DNA from 3 places in the Cellvibrio sp. ATLC23 genome. Region 1 is predicted to be linked to each of the others. Evidence: predicted binding sites of a transcription regulator. Region 1 holds the regulator's gene; each other region holds the start of a gene.

Region 1 (7,498 bases):
CAAATTAATGGAACAAACCATTCGGCGCTTGCTAGCTATAGGTGAGTTTCCGCAAGCGCAGCAGCTGGTGATCCAGTTTTCCCACTCGCAATATTATCTTCCTGAGCAACCCTCGTTAGAGTTACTTGCGTTGCTTTCAATTGTTGTAGATAGTCACGAATCTATACGTATTGAAGGGAGTATTTGTTTTTTCACTGCTGAGAGGTTGGAGCAACTGCAATCTTTGCCTAATGGCGTTGCTAATGCGAACGAAGTGTTGCGGGAGTATTGTCAACTGCATGCGCTACCTTGGCTTGTGATGTCCGATCCTTGGCTATTGGCTCCCATCCATATCCCCAAACCATGGGGGCAGGAGATTTGGTATACCGGTATTGAGGCTCGCGGTCAGTCTGGTGTAATGGGCGATGCTGGTGTTATCCCCTTGCCGTGGCTGTTGGAGCTTATGTCGGAGCAAATGGGCTTGCCTCATGAAGCTCAGCCTATTTTGCTTAAAATTCTTGATCCACTTCCAGATGAAGTTTATGGCGATTTGTATTTTGAGCTTCATCAAGAAAAACAAGAAGTTTATGTTGTGACCCATATAGACCCGAAGGCTTGGCCTGAGGGGATTGGTGCAATCCAACTGGGTTTTTCGCCTGAAATGCGGCGGCGCTATCAGACTGACGATGCATTTAAACAGGCTTATCTGGGTTCCGTGCTGGCTTATGAGCAGGTCAGGCATTTAATAGATCTTCAGTTAGATGAGAAGCGAACTGCAGCAGGATTAGAAATACACCAGCCTGTAATGCATTCCCAATTGATAAATTGGATTAATGAGTTATCGCAACAGATTGAAAATAAAACATTATTTGAAACTGAGGCTGAGCTGCGCAAAACCATGAACAGTTTTGTGGCGAGTCGTCCATTAACACTGGGGGATGTGATCACCGTACCTAAATTGGTTCCTCATGCACTGCAGCATGGGGTTAGAGTTGTGGAGTTTCAGACCCCAGTTTATGAGCGCAAAATTCTCAGTTTCGGGCAAAAGGTATTAACCCAATCGCACTGGGATACTGAAAGTGCACTTGAATTGGTAGATCTGAATGTTGCCCAATCTCAGCCCTCTGAGTTGCTGATTGCCAATCAGCAGTTGCGCATTGAACGCATTGTAAACTTTGATGATTTTGCGGTGCAGCGAATCCAACTAAATGGCAGTTATACCTCTAAGAGTGATATTTATTCCGTGCTAATGGTATTGCAAGGGCAGTTAACATTGAGCTCTGCTGGGCGGACTTGTGAGCTTGCTTCTGGCCAAGCCGTTCTTCTTCCCAGTGCGGATATGGGCTGGGTAATTGCCAGCACTTCACCTTGTCTCTTGCTGCTTGCCTCTCCACGGCAGCTTGTCAAATAGGCTTTGAGGTAATTGGGTGTTAGAATGCACCCCCCATTTTAAGTTGAGGCAGCCGAGGTAGTCATGTCGTCTTTTTATGAAATTGTTGAATTGCTGAATGGTGATGTGGCTTTGGCGCGTGCTGATGATGAGAAGAATGAGCCTCTGGTGACAATTCGTTTTTCAGAAGAATCTCTGGCTTTTTTGGGTGAAGAAAAATTTTTAGTTGCCAAAGCAATGATTGAAGCAGGGATGGAGGCTGCAGGCGATATTGCTGATCAACAGGCGGAAGCTATGTTAGATGAAATGGTTGAAGAGTTGAGTGATACCGAAAAATTAATGCTGCATTAACTTCAGCTATACAGGCTGAGGCTGCCTCCCTGCGATACTTCATTTATTCGAAGTACAATCCCATCATTAACTGCGTTTAATTAACGCGCCATTAGCTTAGCGCACTCTGAGCAGTAATCCCTGACACTCACCGATTTTGGCTGCCATCTCAAGTTGGGCAAGCTCTTTATCTGCCAGCTTTCCCGGGCTTGATATCACTGTGTGGCTGTTGCCTGCCGAGAGCGCTTCCCACGTAATCCATAAGAGTGTTTGCGGGTTTTGGCAGTGAATAACTCGAATATAGCGCGTATTAACACCATAAGATTCCAGTAATTCACGGCTGATATTGTGGGGTGCGATCCAGGTAATCCAGCGATCGCTGCATGCATTGCTAAGAAAGGCAATCATTGGTAGTAGCAGTGCAACCTGTTCAGGGGAGTCACTGGTTAATACCAGCTCGGTGACGCCGTTCGCGGGTTGCTGCCGAGTAGTAGTGGTGGGGATGACGTGGGCGATGTTAGTCACGGCGAATTACTCCTACACTGAGGCCTTCGATACTGAATTCCTGGTCGCGCATATCAACCAAGATGACATCAAATTCGGGGTTTTCTGGCCATAACTCAACTTCTGCTTTGTTGCCTGAGCGCTTGAAACGCTTAACGGTAACTTCTTCACCTATGCGTGCAACAACAATTTGGCCGTTGCGAACCTGATCAGTTTTATGAACTGCAAGCAAGTCGCCATCGAGAATGCCGGCATCCTTCATGCTCATGCCGTGAACGCGCAGGAAAAAATCTGCACTGGGTGAGAAAAAGCTCTGGGGGATATTGCAATAATCTTCAATATGCTCTTGTGCAAGAATCGGATTGCCTGCTGCAACGCGTCCAACAATTGGGATGCCTGCTTGTATCTCTGGCAATTTTATTCCGCGTGATGCGCCGGGAATGATTTCGATCGCACCTTTGCGAGCCAGAGCCTTAATATGCTCTTCAGCGGCATTGGCTGACTTAAAGCCGAGAATTCGTGCGATCTCGGCGCGCGTGGGCGGATAACCTGTTTCATCTGCGTATTGACGAATAAGTTGCAGTACCTGTTCTTGGCGCGGTGTTAAGTCAGACATGATGCACTCCCGTATCTGTTTATTTGTACAGTGGTTGTGATTATATACAGTAAATCGGGTTGTGCAATAGTTTTTCAATGTGCTCTTATTTCACTCTGTCGCCATAGCGAATACTCTGCAGCTGACCCCGAGCAAAATACAGGTGGGTGATGAATTTGCCTTTGCCGGGGTTGTAGGTCCAGATATCTATATTTTCACATGTCGCTATAGCGATATTGTTTTGTGCATTGTTATCGCCATTTTGTATTCCCTGAGCTTGGGTAGTGGTTGCGATTGGTTGGCAGAAGCTGTCGGTCATTATGGGGTTGCCGCACTTGTCGAGGACTTCTGCTTTAGTGTCACCGAGGTGCGTGAGCTTCGTTTTACAGCGTAAAGACTCGGCAACACATGTGCTGGAGATGCCTGCAAGAATCGTCGCATATAACATTGAAACAAAATGGTTGTTCATGAATATCTCCTTTGCGATGGTTACATTTACTTTAGTTGTTGTGGCTGAATCCGAAATGAATTTATCACTTGGCTTGCATAGTAATCTCGCAAGTTGCGGCATGGTCTTTTTACATTTTTCTCGGTTTCAGGTTAAAGATTTTACGATTAGTGCCGTTAGCTTATAGGGTTGGGTTGTTTGGTCGCTCCGGCCAGCAACGCAAAATTCTAATACTCTGTGGTGATATATGAATTCCTATTCTGCCGTTCAGAACTATGCCAGCGTCAAAGTTCATTCCAGTGTTGAAACAGCATCTCCTCACCGTTTAATACAGATGTTGTTTGAAGGCGCATTAGAGCGCATCGCCCAAGCTAAAGGTGCCATGGCGCAAAATCAGATTGCCCGTAAAGGTGAGTTAATTGGCAAGGCAGTAGCCATAGTGGGCGGGTTACAGGGTAGCTTGAATGACAAAGAGGGCGGTGCTCTTGCCGCTAATCTTGACGGTTTATACGACTATGTCATTCGCCGCCTTAGTCAGGCGAATTATGAAAACAATCCGGAGTATCTGGATGAGTGCGGTCGTTTGCTGGGCGAGATAAAAACCGCCTGGGATGCGATTGGAAGTCACGTGTAACGAGGGGTTTATTATGGCGATTCAGTTGGTGTCTGCTCCTGAATACCGTGGCGAAGCTGGCATTATGGCTATGCGTCATCTGCAGCTAGAATTAACCACCGCATTACAGCAGGAGGATTGGGAAAAAGTTCGGCATTTGGATCGCATTTGCATATTGTTGATCGATAAAGTGATCGCAGCAAATCGCGATGACAAGTCTACATTGGTATGTGCGTTAGGGGAGTTGAAAGGTGTTTATGCTGGCCTGATAGCCCAATGTCAGCGTGAAGTGACGCTTCTTCATGCGACCTAAGTAGGCTGGTATGGATCTGCCCTTGCTTAAAATTGTGAAATAAGTGTTAAAAGCACTAGTTCATAAGGTTTTTAAAACAACTCTCTTATAGCAAAACTCGCAAAAGCCTCTTAGCCCTGCTAGCCTTAAGATACATAACTGCTCGCAGGGGATAGTCCGTGTCTAACTACAAACCACAAGAAGCGCTGAAACAATATCGTCAGTTGGGTATTGAATCAGAAATTAACAATGCTTCGCCACATCGTTTAATTCAATTGCTATTTGAAGGTGCACTTGGGCGTTTGGCGGCAGCTCAAGGAGCTATTGAGCGCGGAGATCTTGCGGCAAAAGGCGAGTTGTTGGGAAAGGCCATCAGCATTATTGGCGGCTTGCGTAGCTCGTTGGATATGGATGCTGGAGAGTTATCTGAGCGACTTGATCAGCTTTATGAGTACATTAACCTTAAGTTGTTGGAAGCATCCAAGTTGAATGATGTCGAAAAAGTTAATGAAGCGATTCAATTATTAAAGACAATTAAATCCGGGTGGGATGAAATTGCCCCACAAGTGGCATCGCCCAAGTCATAAAATTATTTGTCATAAAATAACAAACCATAAAAACAATTTGTGTGGTTTCCGCGTAGTTGCACCATAAGTGTTGTTGATTGTCTTTATTTTGTTCGAAGCTGAAAAGGCGTAAATTTGGCGAATAATTATTCTGGTTGATTAAATGCTGTTAAAACGCCAAAAACATTTCGCCATAAGTTTGACTAAGATCAGTGTCTCGTCTATTACTTACTCCAAGTAGCCGTTTCTTTGCCTTGACTGATATTTTATCTGCCGTCGGGGTGTTGGTATGAAATGAAAAAGGTCTTGGGGTATGTGGCGCAACAATAAAGTTCTTGTTATAGACGATAATCAGTCACGCAGGCACGATTTAAAAATTTTGCTGGATTTCCTTAGCGAAACTACACGCACAACCGCTAGCAATACTTGGCAGGCCGCTGTTGCCGAGGAAAATAACGGCGAAGACTATGTAGCGATCTTGATTGGTGATTATCGTGACAGCAATCAATCTCTTGCGCAGCTGCTTAAAGAAATCCGCTCTTGGAATGATGAGGTGGCAGTTGTCTTGGTTGGCGATGAAAATCAAAATGCCGATGAGGGATTGGATGATCTCTATCGCTTTATGGTTATTGCTACTCTTTCTCTCCCTCCTACCTATAACAAGCTGGTTGATACACTGCATCGCGCCCAGTTGTATCGCGAAGCGCAATCTACGAGTAAGCGACAGCCTCAGCGGCGCCCCGTACATTTGTTTCGCAGTCTGGTAGGTACCAGTCGCGAAATTCAAAACGTGCGTGAAATGATGGCGCAGGTGGCTGATAAAGATGTTTCAGTGTTGATTACTGGTGAGTCGGGTACGGGTAAAGAAGTAGTTGCGCGTAACCTGCACTATAACTCGCCACGTCGGGACAAGCCTTTTGTTCCCGTTAACTGCGGTGCAATTCCAGCGGAGTTACTCGAAAGTGAATTGTTTGGTCATGAAAAAGGGGCGTTTACTGGTGCGATCAATTCGCGCGCTGGCCGTTTTGAAATGGCAGAGGGCGGCACCTTATTTCTAGATGAAATTGGCGATATGCCGCTTAATATGCAAGTTAAAATTTTGCGCGTATTGCAAGAGCGTTGCTTCGAGCGTGTTGGTAGCAACAAAACCCAGCCGGTAGATGTTAGGGTAATTGCTGCAACCCATCGTAATCTTGAGCAGATGATTGCGGATAATACTTTCCGTGAGGATTTGTTCTATCGTTTGAACGTATTTCCTATCGAGCTGCCATCACTAAAAGACCGGTCTGAAGATATTCCATTATTGATGAACGAGTTAGTGTCGCGCATGGAAAGCGAGCAGCGTGGTTCTATTCGTTTTAATTCGGCAGCAATTATGTCGCTCTGCCAGCATGAATGGAGCGGTAATGTGCGCGAGCTTGCTAACTTGGTTGAGCGCATGGCAATCATGCATCCGTTTGGTGTAATTGGTGTGCAAGATTTACCGGCAAAGTATCGTCATGTGGATGTAACCGATGAAGATTTCGTGCACGCGCCAGCAAATGCAAATGGTACTGCAGTATCAGGTAGTACCAGTTATGTAAATATGAACGACACTCCGCTTTTGCCCGAACAAGGTATTGACTTACGTGAGTACATTACCAATTTAGAGATGAGTTTAATTCAGCAAGCGTTGAATGATTGCGGTGGTGTTGTTGCTCGGGCAGCAGATAAGCTTTGCGTGCGCCGCACCACCCTGGTAGAAAAAATGCGCAAGTATGAAATGCAGCGGTAGCGATAGTATCTTGCTTGCCTAATGCTAAAGAGGTGGGTTGAATCGGGGAACTGGCTCCCCTTGACCCTCGCGGCTACTTTGTGAGTGTTGCGACTACTTTCAATATTGACGATGTTAATTTGCTTAATTCATCTTTGCTGATGATGAAGGGCGGCATTAAATAGATAACATTGCCAAAGGGGCGGATCCACACTCCCAACTCGATAAACAGCGGCATTAACTTGCTCGTATCCACTGCGTTTTCTAATTCGACCACCCCGATAGCACCCAGCACGCGCACATCGCGCACGTATGAGAAATCTTTGCATGGTGCCAATTCATCGCGCATTTGTTGCGCGATGTTCGCAACTGTTGTCTGCCAATCGGAGTTGAGCAGCAGATCAATACTGGCATTGGCCACAGCACAGGCAAGCGGGTTAGCCATATAGGTCGGCCCATGCATAAAAATGCCACTCTCACCACTGCAGATGCCGTTGCTCACCTTGTCGTTGCAGAGTGTTGCTGCCAGGGTGATGTAACCTGCGGTCAGTGCTTTGCCTATACATAAAATATCCGGGCTGATACCGGCGTGCTCACAGGCAAATAGTTTTCCAGTGCGGCCAAAGCCGGTGGCGATTTCGTCGACGATTAAAAGAATTTCATTTTTATTGCAGAGCTCGCGTACACGCCGTAAATAATCCGGTGAATAAAAACGCATTCCTCCAGCACCCTGAACAATCGGTTCAAGAATGACTGCCGCAATCTTTTGGCGATGTTGTTGGATGAGCTGTGCAAAATTCGCAATATGGGATTCTTGAAACGTCTCATCAAAACTGCAAGGTGGCGCTTCTGCAAATAAATGATGTGAAAGCGAGCGGTGAAAGAGATGGTGCATACCTGAGTGTGGATCGCAAACTGACATGGCACCAAAAGTGTCGCCATGATAACCGCGCTTTAATGTTAGAAACATGGTGCGCTGAGCCTGACCTTGAGAATGCCAATATTGAATTGCCATCTTAAGTGCAACT
Region 2 (7,498 bases), on a different contig from region 1:
ATTGCATCCCCAAACAAATGCCCAGATAAGGCACTTTGTTTTCACGGGCATATTGCACGGCCATTAATTTACCTTCTACGCCGCGCTCACCAAATCCGCCTGGAACCAAGATGGCATCTGCATCACTTAAAATGCCAACACCTTCATTTTCAACGCGTTCAGCATCAATGTAATTAATGTTTACTTTGGTATGGGTATGAATGCCTGCGTGTGTCAATGCTTCTATTAATGATTTATAAGCATCTAACAATTCCATGTATTTACCAACCATGGAAATGGTAATGGAATTAACAGGATTCAATTTACCTTCTACTACTTTATCCCACTCGCTCAAATCAGCTTCAGGACATTGCAGCCCCAACAATTCAACAGCAATTTGATCTAAACCATAACTTTGCAGCAAGCGTGGAATTGAATAAATTGTATCGGCGTCGGGAAGCGGCACAACTGCGCGCTCAGCAACGTTGGTAAACAAGGAGATTTTGCGGCGTGAATCTTCATCCACCAAGCGCTCGGAGCGACACAACAAAATATCGGGTTGCAAACCAATGGAGCGCAGCTCTTTTACCGAGTGCTGGGTTGGCTTGGTTTTGGTCTCACCGGCAGTGGCGATATAAGGCACCAGAGTCAAATGCATCAGCAATGCTCGCGAACCCATCTCTACTTTCAACTGACGCACAGCTTCCAGGAAAGGTTGCGACTCGATATCACCAACGGTACCACCAATCTCAACCAGCGCGACATCAACATCGCGGCCACCCTCAAGGATACGGCGCTTGATCTCATCAGTAATATGAGGGATAACTTGCACGGTGCCACCAAGATAATCACCGCGACGCTCTTTACGTAAAACGGTCTCGTAAACCCGCCCAGTGGTAAAGTTATTACGGCGAGTCATTTTAGTGCGAATAAAGCGCTCATAATGCCCCAAGTCCAAATCGGTCTCGGCACCATCTTCGGTTACAAACACCTCGCCATGTTGGAACGGGCTCATAGTGCCCGGATCTACGTTGATATAGGGGTCGAGCTTCATAATGGTTACTTTGAGGCCACGAGCCTCAAGAATAGCCGCGAGAGAAGCCGAGGCGATGCCTTTGCCCAATGAGGAAACAACACCACCTGTTACGAATATATAGCGCGTCATGTAAAACCTGATTAACTGTGAAAATGCGGAGCGGATTGGAGATAAATGCCAACAGCAGCACTCGTTAGAGGCAGGGGGGATTTATCGTTCAGGACGGGGCGCCAGAGTAACAGAAAGGCCTTTTCGGCTCAACGAAAAGCTCGCCCAAGTATCAAAACCTGAGCCTTGATGAATGGATTCGGACAAATAAACAACAAAATAACAAGCAACAAAACCGTCTAAAAATCACCATCCACATCAGAGGCTGCAACAAACACAGCCTGAATATGCTTGGAGGCAAAACCGCGGGAGTGCAAAAACCGCATCTGCTTGGCTCGCTCGCGGGCATCTGCAGGTGTGGCGCCACGGAATTTTCTGCTCCAAACATCGCGTACGAGCTCAAACCACAAAGAGTCCGCATCATCGACAAATTGGGCAATCAGCTCAGGGGCAACACCCTTTTCACGCAGCTCCATTTTGATTACAACAGGGCCTTTGCCCTGCCGTTGACGCATGGATACAAAGGCCTGACAGAAACGCTCATCTGATTGCAGGTTCTGCTCAACCAACCCACTAACAGCCTTATCAATCAGCTCCGAAGATGAAAATTTTCGCCCCAGCTTTTCTTTTAACTCTTTTACGGAGTGTTCACGCAGCGCCAAAAAGCTCATAGCACTAAAGCGAATATCACTGAGTGTAAATGGTGCTTGCTGCATAAGGATAACTATGCCCCCATAAAAATGGCCGCAAACGCGGCCACTTGGATAAAGGTACTCGCGCTTTAATTAACTGGCGGAAATTGACTAATAACTTCAGTAACAGCACGACTCAACACTTCCCGTTGCTGTTGTGGCGCCATGCTACGACTCAACCGTTTCTCGGAAACACCACGCCAAATAGGCTTTTCGGTTTTGGCATCGGCAATATCAATAATCAAGCTGCCTTGATTATATACACGCAACCCCGCACCAGGGCCACGAAAAAATGGATATGGGTAGCGATAACCCCGCCCGTAGTAACCAAAACCATAAAGATCATCGTAACTACGCGGATCAAGTTTTTCCTCGATTACCACATGATAGCTCACAATGAAATCTGGCTTTGCTGTGATAGATATACTCTGGTAACGCTTGGCCAGCTCAGCCTCTAACGCGGAGTGAATATGACTCAAGGTGAACGGGGATATTAAAATATTGTCTTTGCTGTCTTGCTTTGTCTCAGCAACAGCAAAGGTCTTTAGCGATGAAAAATCGAAATCAGCCTGATGATCAGTTTCCACTTTAGGCTGCACTGTGCAGCCAGCAAAAACCAAAGTACTTAACACTACCAACAACATACTCAATTGCTTCATCACAAACACACCCCTTATCGCCAATCCGATTATCAAATATCACCTAAACGCCTGCAGATTCCGCCTAGCCACCACACCATGAACTGCCAATGAGGATTGCACTACAGCATAGTGAGCGGCACCGGGGGATGCAAGGAAACTATTTAATACAAAAAAACCTTCGTTGCGCACAAGCAAACGAAGGTTTTTTAGAGAACTACTGAAACTTAGGCCTCCGCATCTTCCGTTACTTCGCCACCACCTGGGCTCAATGAGAGCGCAGGAGTAGCCAAAAGTTCCGTTCTGACTTTAAGCTCCAGCTCTTTGGCGATAACCGGATTTTCCTGCAAAAACTTCATTACATTGTTTTTGCCCTGACCAATTTTGTTACCTTGATAACTGTACCAAGCACCAGCTTTATCAATTAGACCCAGCTTCACACCGTAATCAACGATCTCCCCCATGCGGTTAATGCCCATACCATAAAGAATCTGAAACTCTGCCTGCTTAAAGGGAGGCGCGACCTTGTTCTTCACCACTTTTACGCGAGTCTCAGAACCAATTACCTCTTCGCCCTCCTTAACAGCTCCGGTCCGACGAATATCCAAGCGCACTGATGCGTAAAATTTAAGTGCATTACCACCTGTAGTGGTTTCAGGATTGCCGAACATAACACCGATTTTCATGCGAATCTGGTTGATGAAAATCACTAGACAGTTAGCATTTTTGATGTTGCCAGTGATTTTGCGCAGCGCCTGCGACATCAACCGCGCCTGCAAGCCCACATGGTGATCACCCATCTCGCCTTCAATTTCAGCGCGCGGCGTTAATGCAGCAACAGAGTCAATAACCAATACATCCACCGCACCGGAGCGCACCAGCATATCCGTAACTTCTAGTGCCTGCTCACCGGTATCTGGCTGGGAGATAATCAAATCCTCAACGTTGACGCCAAGTTTGGATGCATAAATAGGATCTAAAGCATGCTCGGCATCGATAAACGCACAGGTACCACCGGCACGCTGAGCCTCAGCAATAACCTGCAGTGTCAGAGTTGTTTTGCCAGAGGATTCAGGGCCGTAGATTTCGATAATCCGACCTTTAGGCAGACCGCCAATCCCCAAAGCCACATCAAGACCAAGGGATCCGGTAGAAATTGCAGGAATGGCGACCTGTTCTTTGTCGCCCATACGCATCACAGTACCCTTACCAAATTGACGCTCAATCTGACTCAGTGCGGCCTGCAGCGCCTTCTCTTTATTCGCATCCATCTGACACCTCAACATAAAAATAATGAAACACATTGTTATGAAATTGCGATGAGTTCTATCGAACCATGCCATCTAGCAGCTCTTTTAGGCTACTCAGGTAGACTCAAAATCACACCATTAGGGATAGCATACAGCAAAAAACTGTATGTGCAAACAGTACTAGCATTTTATACAGTATTTTGTGCAGTACTTATTGATTCAGCCCCTTAAATTCTCCAGTAAAGTTTACATCGGTAACATCGCCGTTGGATGTCATCAATATATACAACGTTTTCTGCTCAGCATCATTTGTCACGGTAACTATGTAAAAGCCGTCGCCATTTCGATGCAGCTTGGCATTTTTGGCAGGCACGCTACGCCAGCTTTCTGGAAGCTTACCAAAATCATATCCGGCGTCTTTTTGAGTTAACTGCACAGCATAGTCTTGCCCGACCACTACCGCAGCAGGCTCAGTAATAAAACTATGGTCATGCCCCTCATGCGCCATTACCACTGAAACACTACATAGAGTATTTAACAACAAAGCGGACACGAGATTTTTCATCATTTCTATTCCTGCGAAAAGTAAAGTTCAGACATTTTAAGGGCTTGTAACTATATCAATAAATGCCTAAGTCTGTTGGGAAGAAGATCGCACACAGTTGCGTTTATTCAGCCAAAACGGCATATCTATCAGCAGCGCAAGCATCATCCAAGCTGTGAAATAATGCCAAAATCTGGTGGGATTATTTCCTCGATCCCACCCGAAACTCACCCTACTCTACTGTTCAGAACATTAAGGATTCTCAATGTTCTTTGAAGGCGCTTGGTTGCATTCGGTAGCCAAGCCGTGTTGTTAATCATTAGAAGGAGTTTCGTTATGAAGCCGCAATTTTTATTTAGGCTGGCAACAGCCTGTTCCCTGTTTCTATCCAGTCAAACTCTTATGGCTCACGGTGCTGCCGATGCCGATGCAGGTGGTCTGCGTGAATTAATGGCGCAAAGTGCCGCAGTGGCTTATGGCAAGGTAGTAGATGTCCAATACCGCAATTCCGAGCCTACCCGCGAAGAACCCAACGGCATTCCCCACACATTTGTAACCTATGAAATAGGAAAAGTATTTCGCGGTTATCTACCAGAAAAAATTACGCTGCGTATTCCCGGCGGGGCGGATGGCAGCGGCGGCGCTTACATCGAGACCACTGCCCCCACCTTTGCCCGAGGTGAATCCGATGTATTGTTTATTCCCGGCGGCGAACCTGGCGACTGTCAATTAGTTAATTGTGTAGAAGGCCGTTTTCGCGTGATCGATGAACGTATCTACAGCGGATTTGGTGTGCCTTTAGTGGCCGCAGAAAAATCGCTGGAATTTGGTGGCAAGCCGCGCTTTGACGTCAACACCATGGAAATGCCCCGCCCTAATTTCGATAGAGTCATTAAACAACCTGATGCTGCGCGCTGGATTGAAGCAAATAAAATTGATGCCAAAGGCTTAGCAGATCTGCGCAAAAAATATGAAGCAGAGGCACCGGCGACTTATCAAATCGCGATGAATGTCGAAGGCTATACCAAAGCCGATGATTATTCCGGGGAAGCGCTCGCTCAGGTCATTAAGAAATATCGCGAGCCGCTAATCACCGATGAGTTTTTTGCTCTGATCGAACACTTCAATGCGGAACTCGGTCAACCCGAACAAAAGTTCGTTATGGCTAACGCGAAGCTAGCCTTTACTGTAAAACCTCCCGTAGCGGAAACAGTAAAAGAAATTACAGTCGCAGAACCAAAACCCAGCGCCGAAGAATTGAAATTTCGCGAACAAGCAGAAAGATCTGTAAGCAAGGCCGCTACAACCTCAACATTAACCGTTAAGTAATATAAGGAGAGACATCATGTTACGGTTTAATCTATTAATCAGCTCATTAATTGTATTGCTCGCACAACCCGCCTTGAGTGCATCATGGCTCGAGTGCGATGGCGACAGCGGTAAAAAATTGCGCTGGGGTGGAAACTCCACTAGCGCGCGCATCAACACCACCAGTTTCAGTGGCAGCAATCTAACTGCTGCACAACGGGGCATTACTGCTACCAATGCCAACCCTTCACCTTTTGTTATTAATGCCATCACTGAAACTGGCACTGTCGGTAGAGGAAATGGCCAAAACGAAATTTACGCAAAAAACATATCGCCACCGGGTGTGGCACAAATGAATTATCACTGCTATTGGTTTTTTGGCTGGCATTACGGTTTGGATGAGGTGGATATAGTGTTGGATTCAGATCGAACCTGGACTAGCTCTACCGCCAAATCATCCAACTTTAGCTACACAGGTTCAGCGCGCCCGATTGACTCCGTTATCACGCACGAGGCGGGGCATTTTCTCGGTTTAATGCATGTAAATTGGGAATACAACGTGATGGGGGATTCATGGCGACACCACCACACCAATGGCACTACTGCCAGTATTTATTTCGGTGAGGACGCGTCCCACGGCGCGAGAATTTTGTACGGCAATCAAAGCAGCGCGTTTAATGATGTGTCGGTATCCCACTGGCGTCGTACTGGTGCCGATGGCGAATACTCCAGCCACGATCGCGTAAGAGTGCGCAACAGTGCCAATACCGCAACCTTAACGCCCATTACCATCGCCGGTGAACCGGGTTTCCGAGTCACCCGTGGCACCACTGTGCGCCCGGAATTCACCTTGGAAAACAATGGTAAATCCACACTAAGTAATATCAGTTTTGGAATTTATGTGTCCACCAACGATTTTATTAGCACAGGCGACAGGCGGCTTGGCGGCGGTACATTCGGTTCACTTAGCCCGGACGATGTACACACCACCACCATTCCGGTATTTATTCCCAGCGATTTAACCCTGGGGCAAAATTATTGGCTCGGTATTATTATCGATGAAAACAATACTATTTCCGAAACCAATGGCAATAACAACATGACTTACATTCCAATTCGGATTCAATAGTCACACAACAAACTGATTGTTTTGCGATGCAAAAAACGCCGGAACTGAATTGCTCCGGCGTTTTTTATTATCATGGCTGCCAGCTGTTATTTAACCTGCGGCGATACCCACTCCACCACATCTTTACTTAGATCCCTCAAGCATTTGCGCGTCGCTGAACAGACAGTCACGCCATTCCCCAAATCCAATACGTTAGTCGATGGGGTAAACTCATTCAATGTCATGATGGCGCAGGTGTGTTTCGCAGTGACCATATCCTCCGCCCCCTTGATTAACGCAACAGTGACTTGCACCTTTGGTAGCGGATTGCTTTGCTTGGTACCAAATTGACGCTCCTCACTCCCCAAAACCAACTGTTCAATATCGATCGCGACTACCGGTATAACACCATTGAGGATTTTGTCTGTTGTACCAACAGGCTCAATCTGAATGCCATCCTGTTTGGCCTGCTCGACAATATTCTTAACCAATATCTTATCGATATTACAAGGGAACTCGGATTGCTTGTAGTTATAACCCTTCACATTAAAGCCAATATTTTTATTGATGTAGACCAGCGGCACCTTCTCATCCCTAGGCGCGGATTCAGGTGCAGCGACAGCAAACAGGGGACATATAAATACAGACAGGAATAGAGAGCGTTTTATCAGTGATAATGAAAGTTTCATAACCTTACCTTTTGTAGTTACGATTAAGTAGGTGTGCGATTAATGAGGCACTCATCGATACGTCGGAGGATGTGTGTGAATTGAATATATTGCAAATGGCGATAAAAACACTGACCATACTAAAACCTCGTGCTTACCTTTTGCTT
Region 3 (7,498 bases), on a different contig from region 1:
AAAATTCACAAATGAACATGCCGAGCTGAATGTCTTTAACTGCAATTCGTTTGAGCATGTCGATCCAATAGATGAAGACAAAAGGGGGAATATTGATGTGCTCTGATGAGTATAGTCAGGGTTTTTTTAGCCAGCGGAATGAAAGCGGAATAAATTGTTCGGTGCGCTGATGGGGCTATGTTGTTATGCCGTAAGATTGGCTAAACCCTCAATTCATTCCTATTATTCAGGTTAAACCCCTTGCCGAGAATAATGGCGGTGCAGGTGTCAGTAATGCGTGCGCGCACTATAATAAGAATTTCCTTCTGCCCCCAACACCGGTTGCCCATGGATAAAAATGCTGAAATTACGCGAAAACTGCAGGCTCTGCGTGACGACTATGCGGCGCGTTTGCCTGCAGAGATTGAGTCGCTACGCGATTTAGTCAATAAATTGAGCGATCCTGAATTACAGCGTGGTGCACTGGATCAACTAAGCCAGAAACTGCATAAGTTAGCAGGCTCTGCGGGCAGTTTTGGTTTTGCAGACTTGGGTAAGCAAGCGAAAAAACTGGAGTTGCAAGCACAGACATGGCTCTCGGCCAAGCAGTTGGATATGGGCATGTTGCGTGTTTTTGCGGTTGCGGTTGCGGCGCTGGATGGGCAGGCGCAAAGCGATAGCGCAAAAAAAATTCCCTTGGTATCGCAAAGTGCGCCACTCAAAACCAACACCCTGATCTATGTATTGGAAGACGACCCGGATGTAGCGGCGGAGGTCTGCATGACGCTGCGACACTTCGGTCATCAAGTTGTGCATTTCTCCACTGTCGCGGCGGCGGAAGTAGAGGTATTGCGACAGCCGCCTGATTTCATGATTTGCGATATTATGTTTACCGAAGAGGGGCGTGAAACCCCCGCTGCAGTTGCTAATTTACAGTCCCATTTACCAGCCCCCATTCCGGTTATTTTTGTATCTACACGCACGGATTTTGATGCCTATCATGCCGCTGTGCGCGCAGGGGCAGTGGGTTATTTTGTGAAACCGTTGGATATCATTCGCTTAGTCGAGTGTTTTGAATACTATCTTGATCGGCATCGCAGTACACCGCATCGGGTGCTTATTATCGATGATGATTTGGCGCTGGCGGAGCATTATAAGTTGGTGCTGAGTTCAGCCGATATTCGCGCCGAAGTCAGTAATAACCCGCGCGATATTTTTGAAGTGCTACAGGATTTTCACCCCGAGTTAATTTTGCTCGACATCAATATGCCCGGTTGCAACGGCATCGAATTGGCACAGGTTATTCGCCTTAATCAGGACTGGCTGCGCGTTCCTATTACCTATCTTTCATCGGAGCAAGATGAAGAAAAACGCGCGATGGCAATGGGCCGGGCGGGCGATGACTTTTTAAGTAAGCCCCTGGGGGATCGCGAACTGATTACCGCCGTGTCAGTGCGCGCAGCGCGCAGTCGTCAATTAAGCGATGCGCTGGATCGAGATAGTCTGACAGGGTTGCTCAAACATTCGCGTATTAAGGATCAAGTGGATGCAGAATTGAATCGGGCGGCACGTGGGGGCGAAAGCCTAAGTGTAGTCATGCTTGATCTCGACCATTTCAAACGGGTTAATGATACTTACGGCCACCCGGCTGGCGACAAAGTGATTAAGGCAGTTGCCCATCTGCTGCGTCAACGGCTGCGCAAAACCGATGCCGTGGGACGCTATGGGGGCGAAGAGTTTGTCGCTGTGCTGCCGCGTTGCAGTCGCGAAGAGGCGCAAGCGTTGATGGATGATGTGCGTCAGCGCATGCGAGATATTACTTTCACGGTGGATCAGCGCAGTTTTAATGTGACACTCAGCGCAGGTATTGCCGCTTATCGGCCTGGTGTGGAGCGTGCTGAGCAGTTGTTACAAGAAGCTGATGCTGCTTTATACCGCGCTAAAGCTGAAGGGCGTGATCGTATTTGCTTTGCCAATTAAATGATTTCTGTTACCCCATAAACAAAACGCCCGGAAAGCCGGGCGTTTTGTTTAATCGGATTGGGGCTGCTTTTTTTACTCAATTTCTTCTGGATCTGGCACTTTTGGCGGGGTGCTGTCTTCAGTGGGAACTGGCACATCGCGGTTCATGTCATCCAGGTATTTTTCAGATTTATCGCCTGACAAGGGCGCCTTACCAGGCAGATAGTTACCTTCCGTCTTTACCAACTTGTCATTTTCAAAATACACGGTGTAAAGGTATTGGGTAATGTCACCCTGCGACCCGCGACGCACACTATAAGGGTAATCCCAGCGATCATCATTGAAGCTGTCGGGGAGTAATGTATTGCCGAGCACAAAGCGTACTTGCCGCTTGGACATGCCCAGTTTCAGTTGCTCCACCATCTCTTGGGTGATGATGTGCCCCTGCTGGATACCGACTTTATAAACACCGGGAAAGCGGAAGCTTGAGCAAGCGGTGAGGCTGGAGATTAATATCGTGGCCAGAAAAACACGGCTGGCTAATTTCATACAAGGGCTTCCACTAACGAAAATGAACGGGGATAATACCCGAACCACAGGAAGACTGAGAAGGGTTTGGGGGAAATAATGGCAGACGGTAACCACGAACTGCGCAAAGCGGGTCTTAAAGTGACCTTGCCACGTGTGAAAATTTTGCAAATGCTCGAATCCTCTGAACAGCATCACATGAGCGCGGAAGATGTTTATAAAGCGCTGATGGAGCAGGGTGATGATGTAGGTTTGGCGACTGTGTATCGGGTTTTAACCCAATTTGAAAGCGCTGGCTTGGTAGTGAGGCACAATTTTGACGGCGGCCATTCAGTTTTTGAAGTGGCGCGCGGTGAACATCATGATCACATGGTTGATATAGATTCCGGCAACATCATTGAGTTCCATAATGATGAAATTGAAGCCTTGCAAAAGCGTATTGTAGCGGAGTATGGTTTCGAACTGACCGATCACAGTTTAGTGTTGTATGTGAGAAAGAAGCGTTAGTGCAAGAAAAGTTGATGTTTTAAGTAGCTTTTGTATTTTTAAGTAGCAAAGCAAGTGTTAGATGCGGTAAACGTTAGTGCTTTATGAAAGAAAACGTTGATTTGTGTTACCCGCTTGAGGGCGCGATTTATCGCGCCCTTTTTATTTTCCGGGTATTCGACATGCTTAGCGAGAATACCAGCTCACTACAGCTCCAGCATTTCGCGCGCGTGCGCCAGTGATTGATCGGTAATCTTTAGGCCGCCGAGCATGCGGGCAATCTCCTCTACTTTGCCCTCCCCTTCCAGTTCCACCAAGGTGGATTCTGCGCTTTTTTTGCTGGCGGTTTTTACCACTTGCAAATGCTGATGCCCCTTGCTGGCCACCTGCGCCAAGTGGGTAACACAAATCACCTGCCCGCGCTCACCTAACTGCCGCAGTAACTGCCCGACCACATCGCCCGTTGCACCGCCAATGCCTACATCGACTTCATCAAATACCAGTGTAGGTGTGGCGGAAGTTTTCGCGGTGATCACCTGAATTGCCAGGCTGATACGCGACAGCTCTCCACCCGAAGCGATTTTGGCCAGTGGGCGCGGCGCCTGGCCGGGGTTAGTGCTGATGAGAAATTCCACATCTTCCAAACCATTAGGCCCGGGTTTTTCGGTGAGTGGAATTAGGCTGACACTGAGATTAGCGTTAGTCATCGCCAGCAACTTGAGTTGCTCATTAACTTGTTTGGCGAGACTGGTGCCCGCTTTGCTGCGCTTGGCGGAGAGTTGTTCCGCCAGTTGGCGATAGGCTTTTTCAGCCTGTTCGACTTGTTTTGCGAGCTGGTCGAGTTTGCCATCGCCGCCTTGCAACTGTTCCAGTTCAGCGCTGAGTTTGTCGATAAATGCGGGCAGTTCTTCCGGTTGAATACGGTGCTTGCGCGCCAAGTCATAAATCGCCGAGAGGCGATCTTCCACCAACTTCAGGCGCTCCGGATCGAGATTAAAACTATCAATATGGCGATCAATTTCGTGCTGCGCTTCTTCGACTTGAATCTGGGCGCTGGTCAGCAGCTCTTCTGCGGTCTGCAGCGCCTGCGACTTCTCTGGCAAATTGCGTAGTATGTGTAAGGCGCGATGCAGGTTGACGCTCAAGCCCTGCTCGTCGTCGCTGCAAAAAGCAACTAGCTGTTGGCTGCCGTGCAATATTTCTTCGGCATTGGCAAGGCTGCGCTGCTCCGTTTCCAGTTTTGCCAGCTCACCTGGCTGCAAACCTAGCTGCTCCAGTTCATTAAATTGATAGCTAAGCAACTGGAAGCGCGCGCTCACATCGGCGGCGTTATCGCGCAGGTGGATAAAATGTTCGAGACGGCTCTGCCATTCGCGGAATGCAAGACGTACCTGCTTGGCCAGGTCGGTTTGGCCGGCAAATTCGTCGATCAGGCGGCGATGGGTATCTTTAATCAGCAGCGATTGGTGTTCGTGCTGGCTGTGAATATCAATTAGCATTTCACCCAACAGGCGTAATTGCTGCAAAGTAACGGGTTGGCCATTGATATAGGATTTGGATTTGCCCTCGTTATTGATCAGGCGGCGTAACAAGCATTCTTGTGGGTTGTCAGGTTGCTGCAAATCCATATTGAACAGCCATTCTTGAGCACTGGGGATCGCACTGGTGTCAAAGGTGGCGGTAATGTCGGCGCGGCTGGCCCCGGCACGTACCCGGTCAGCCTCAGCCCGGTCACCCAATGTCAGCGCGAGCGCATCCAACACAATCGATTTTCCCGCGCCCGTCTCACCGGTAATCACTGTCATACCGGGCTTTATATCCAGATCGAGTTGGTCAACCAGCGTAAAATTTTGGATATTCAGGTGAGTGAGCATAGGCGCCTCGCAAGCGTTGCAGCAATAAAATAGCCAGACACTTAGGGTGACTAAATGTCTGGCTATTTATACAGTAATTGCCGTAAGGGAGGCAAGTAACTCGCCGCATTAAAGCGATGTTATTACAAGCGAAAGCCTTCCAGGCGGCGGCTGAGCTCATCGGATGCTTCGCGAATCTGTTGCGATGCCATCAAGGTGCCGCGCGCAGCATCTTTGGTGCCCAGGGATGACTGCTCCACCTGGCTGACGTATTCCAGAATTAAGCTGCTCGCCTGCACGTGTTCGATGAGTGAACTGCCGATATGAGCCACCATTTTGGCGACTTCATCGGTCTCGTGGCGCACGCTTTCCACAATTTCACCGCCTTGCCGGGTTTGATCAATTCCCTCTTTGAGTTGGATCACCATGTCATCCATGTTTTGTTTGGCGACACGGCTGGAGTTCTGTACTGAGGTAATAGTCTCACTTATCTCGCTGGTTGCTTGGGTAGTGCGTTGAGCCAGTTGGCGAACTTCATCGGCTACCACTGCAAAACCGCGCCCTTGTTCCCCAGCGCGAGCAGCTTCAATTGCGGCGTTGAGTGCCAACAGGTTGGTTTGGTTAGCGACTTCGCTGATGACCGAAATAACGGCTGAAATACTATTGATCCGGTTGGCCAAGTCATCAATGCTGCCTTGGGTTTGAATCACACTGTTGTCGATTTCAACAAAACTATTTACCGCATTGGAGATGAGTTGCTGGCCTTGAGTTGCCGTTTTGGATGCATGATCGGTCTGGTTGGTGGCGACTTTGGCCTGTTGCATTGCATCCTTAGTCTGCATATTAAATTCTTCAGCAGAGGAGGCAATCTTAATGGTATTGATGCTTTGATCTTCTGCCATTGCGGTGCTGGTTTCGGCTTTATGGACTATATCGTCACTAATGGAATGCAGGCGCGCTACCATTTGCGATATGCCGCCAATCACTTCGCGCAAGGCGTGGCGCATCCGGACCACGGAGCCGTAAATACTATCTTCCGGTGCTTGATGGGCATTGCGTTCGGTCAGGTCACCACTCGCCACGGCGCGTACCAGAATTAACACCTCTTTCAGCTCGGCGCCCAAACCGCGATCTAGCTTGCGTGCGAACAGCACCACTGGTATTACAATTGCCAGCATCACCAGCAAGCACACAGTGAGTTGCCACTTGGCGGTCTCCCAAAAGCGAGCGTTCACTTCATTAAAACCAATCCCGGTGCCTACCACCCATCTCCAGCGTGGTGAGAGCTTGGCGATGGAAAGTTTGTCTTCAATCGTCCCATCGGCTTGTTTTTGGGTCCAGTTGTAACGTGCGAGCTGGCCATTGGCTTTTCCGACTGCTTTCAGCAGAATTTCGCCCACGCTGCGGCCATTGCCATCTTTGAATTCATGAAAGCTGGTGCCGTGGATTTGCGGGTCGAGTGGCGCGGCGACAAAATTAAGCTTCTCATCGGCGACGTATACGTATTCCGATTTGTGATAAATATTGTTGCGCAGCAGCGTGGTGGCGATTTTTTTAGCGGTTTCATCATCCATTTCACCGCGTGCCGCCATCTGTTCCATCTGAATCACGGTGGAATAGGTGCTATTCAGCAGTTGTTCTACGCGCGCCTCATTGTCCTGACCACTGGAATAGCGCACGGTATACAGGCCAATCAGCATAATTCCCAGTAGGCCAATTAGAATTTGAGCAGAGACGATCCAAATTTTGATGCGAAGTGACATTGTGCCCCCTGGGAGTGGCTAAGTAATAAACAAGTAACAATCGACATTATGCGCACAAGACAACGTTGTCAACTGGTTTTTGGCGGCATAAGTGCGGTTTTCGGTTTTCAGTAATTGAAGCGCTACGGGCTCGTCTTTTTTGGTGCATAACCCTTTGTTTTTGCTTCTGCTTTGTGCGTTTTGCCTATTTTATTCTGGTCTCAACCGGGTGGGGTGCCCCGCTGAATCCCAGATTTGAGTATAGGCATTAATTCGCTGCTGCTACTGATTAAACTTACATATTTACTATTGCGGCAGCATTGAGAAAAACTTTGACATTAAAACTTGAATCCCCTCGTGCCAACCCCATATAGCCCACACAGTAATTCAAGCGGAGCAGTGTTTTTCCTGTTATCTGCCCAACCTGCGAGTGGAGAAAAGAGTGTCAACCCAAGACTACAACGATATTCAAAATACGGCCGAGCCGCACAATGCCGCCGAAGGCGAAGCGGAGCAGGCACCATCATCCAATGAGCCGAGCATGGAGGCTTTGCAGGCGCAGCTGGCGAGCTTGGCGGCAGCTTACGAGTCTGCCAAAGAGCAAACCCTGCGCGCGCAAGCGGATGCGCAAAATGCCCGCCGTCGCGCAGAGCAAGATGTAGAAAAAGCTCATAAATTCGGCTTGGAGAAGATGGTCAATGACCTGCTTCCTGTGGTGGATAATTTGGAGCGCGCACTAGCGGCTATAGATACCAGCAATGAGGCGTTTGCTGCTGTGGTTGAAGGTATCCAGTTAACTCACAAATCCTTTGTTGATGCGTTGGCGCGTCATCAAGTGCTTGCTGTTAGCCCGGAAGGTGAGCCGTTTGACCCCAACTTACATCAAGCGGTTTCTGCCGTGCCCAACCCAGATGTTGAGCCCAATACCGTGCTCAATTGTTTCCAAAA

Evidence for each region. Region 1 encodes LexA, which represses DNA repair genes until DNA is damaged. Its sites were predicted from a motif close to ACTGTNTNTANANACAGT; they were not measured.
Region 2: the regulator LexA is predicted to act here: its motif matches at 3,865-3,882, upstream of recA (recombinase RecA).
Region 3: the regulator LexA is predicted to act here: its motif matches at 4,887-4,904, upstream of recN (DNA repair protein RecN).

The regions. Positions count from the first base shown of each region.
Region 1 is NZ_JBXUOS010000004.1:407,684-415,181, reverse strand. Features, by position in the region: gene AC2CG4_RS09555 (hypothetical protein) at 8-1,390, shown strand; gene AC2CG4_RS09550 (hypothetical protein) at 1,454-1,720, shown strand; gene AC2CG4_RS09545 (cell division inhibitor SulA) at 1,817-2,224, opposite strand; gene lexA (transcriptional repressor LexA) at 2,217-2,819, opposite strand; gene AC2CG4_RS09535 (DUF2845 domain-containing protein) at 2,905-3,267, opposite strand; gene fliS (flagellar export chaperone FliS) at 3,494-3,880, shown strand; gene AC2CG4_RS09525 (hypothetical protein) at 3,894-4,172, shown strand; gene fliS (flagellar export chaperone FliS) at 4,331-4,738, shown strand; gene AC2CG4_RS09515 (sigma-54-dependent transcriptional regulator) at 5,031-6,491, shown strand; gene bioA (adenosylmethionine--8-amino-7-oxononanoate transaminase) at 6,565-7,498, opposite strand, start outside.
Region 2 is NZ_JBXUOS010000001.1:609,418-616,915, reverse strand. Features, by position in the region: gene pyrG (CTP synthase) at 1-1,144, opposite strand, end outside; gene AC2CG4_RS02485 (regulatory protein RecX) at 1,363-1,839, opposite strand; gene AC2CG4_RS02480 (DUF4136 domain-containing protein) at 1,905-2,402, opposite strand; gene recA (recombinase RecA) at 2,681-3,724, opposite strand; gene AC2CG4_RS02470 (DUF6488 family protein) at 3,915-4,271, opposite strand; gene AC2CG4_RS02465 (hypothetical protein) at 4,584-5,576, shown strand; gene AC2CG4_RS02460 (CARDB domain-containing protein) at 5,593-6,684, shown strand; gene AC2CG4_RS02455 (hypothetical protein) at 6,771-7,352, opposite strand.
Region 3 is NZ_JBXUOS010000003.1:373,007-380,504, reverse strand. Features, by position in the region: gene AC2CG4_RS07250 (HD-GYP domain-containing protein) at 1-58, opposite strand, end outside; gene AC2CG4_RS07245 (diguanylate cyclase) at 328-1,959, shown strand; gene AC2CG4_RS07240 (outer membrane protein assembly factor BamE) at 2,035-2,490, opposite strand; gene fur (ferric iron uptake transcriptional regulator) at 2,569-2,976, shown strand; gene recN (DNA repair protein RecN) at 3,162-4,829, opposite strand; gene AC2CG4_RS07225 (methyl-accepting chemotaxis protein) at 4,952-6,571, opposite strand; gene grpE (nucleotide exchange factor GrpE) at 6,993-7,498, shown strand, end outside.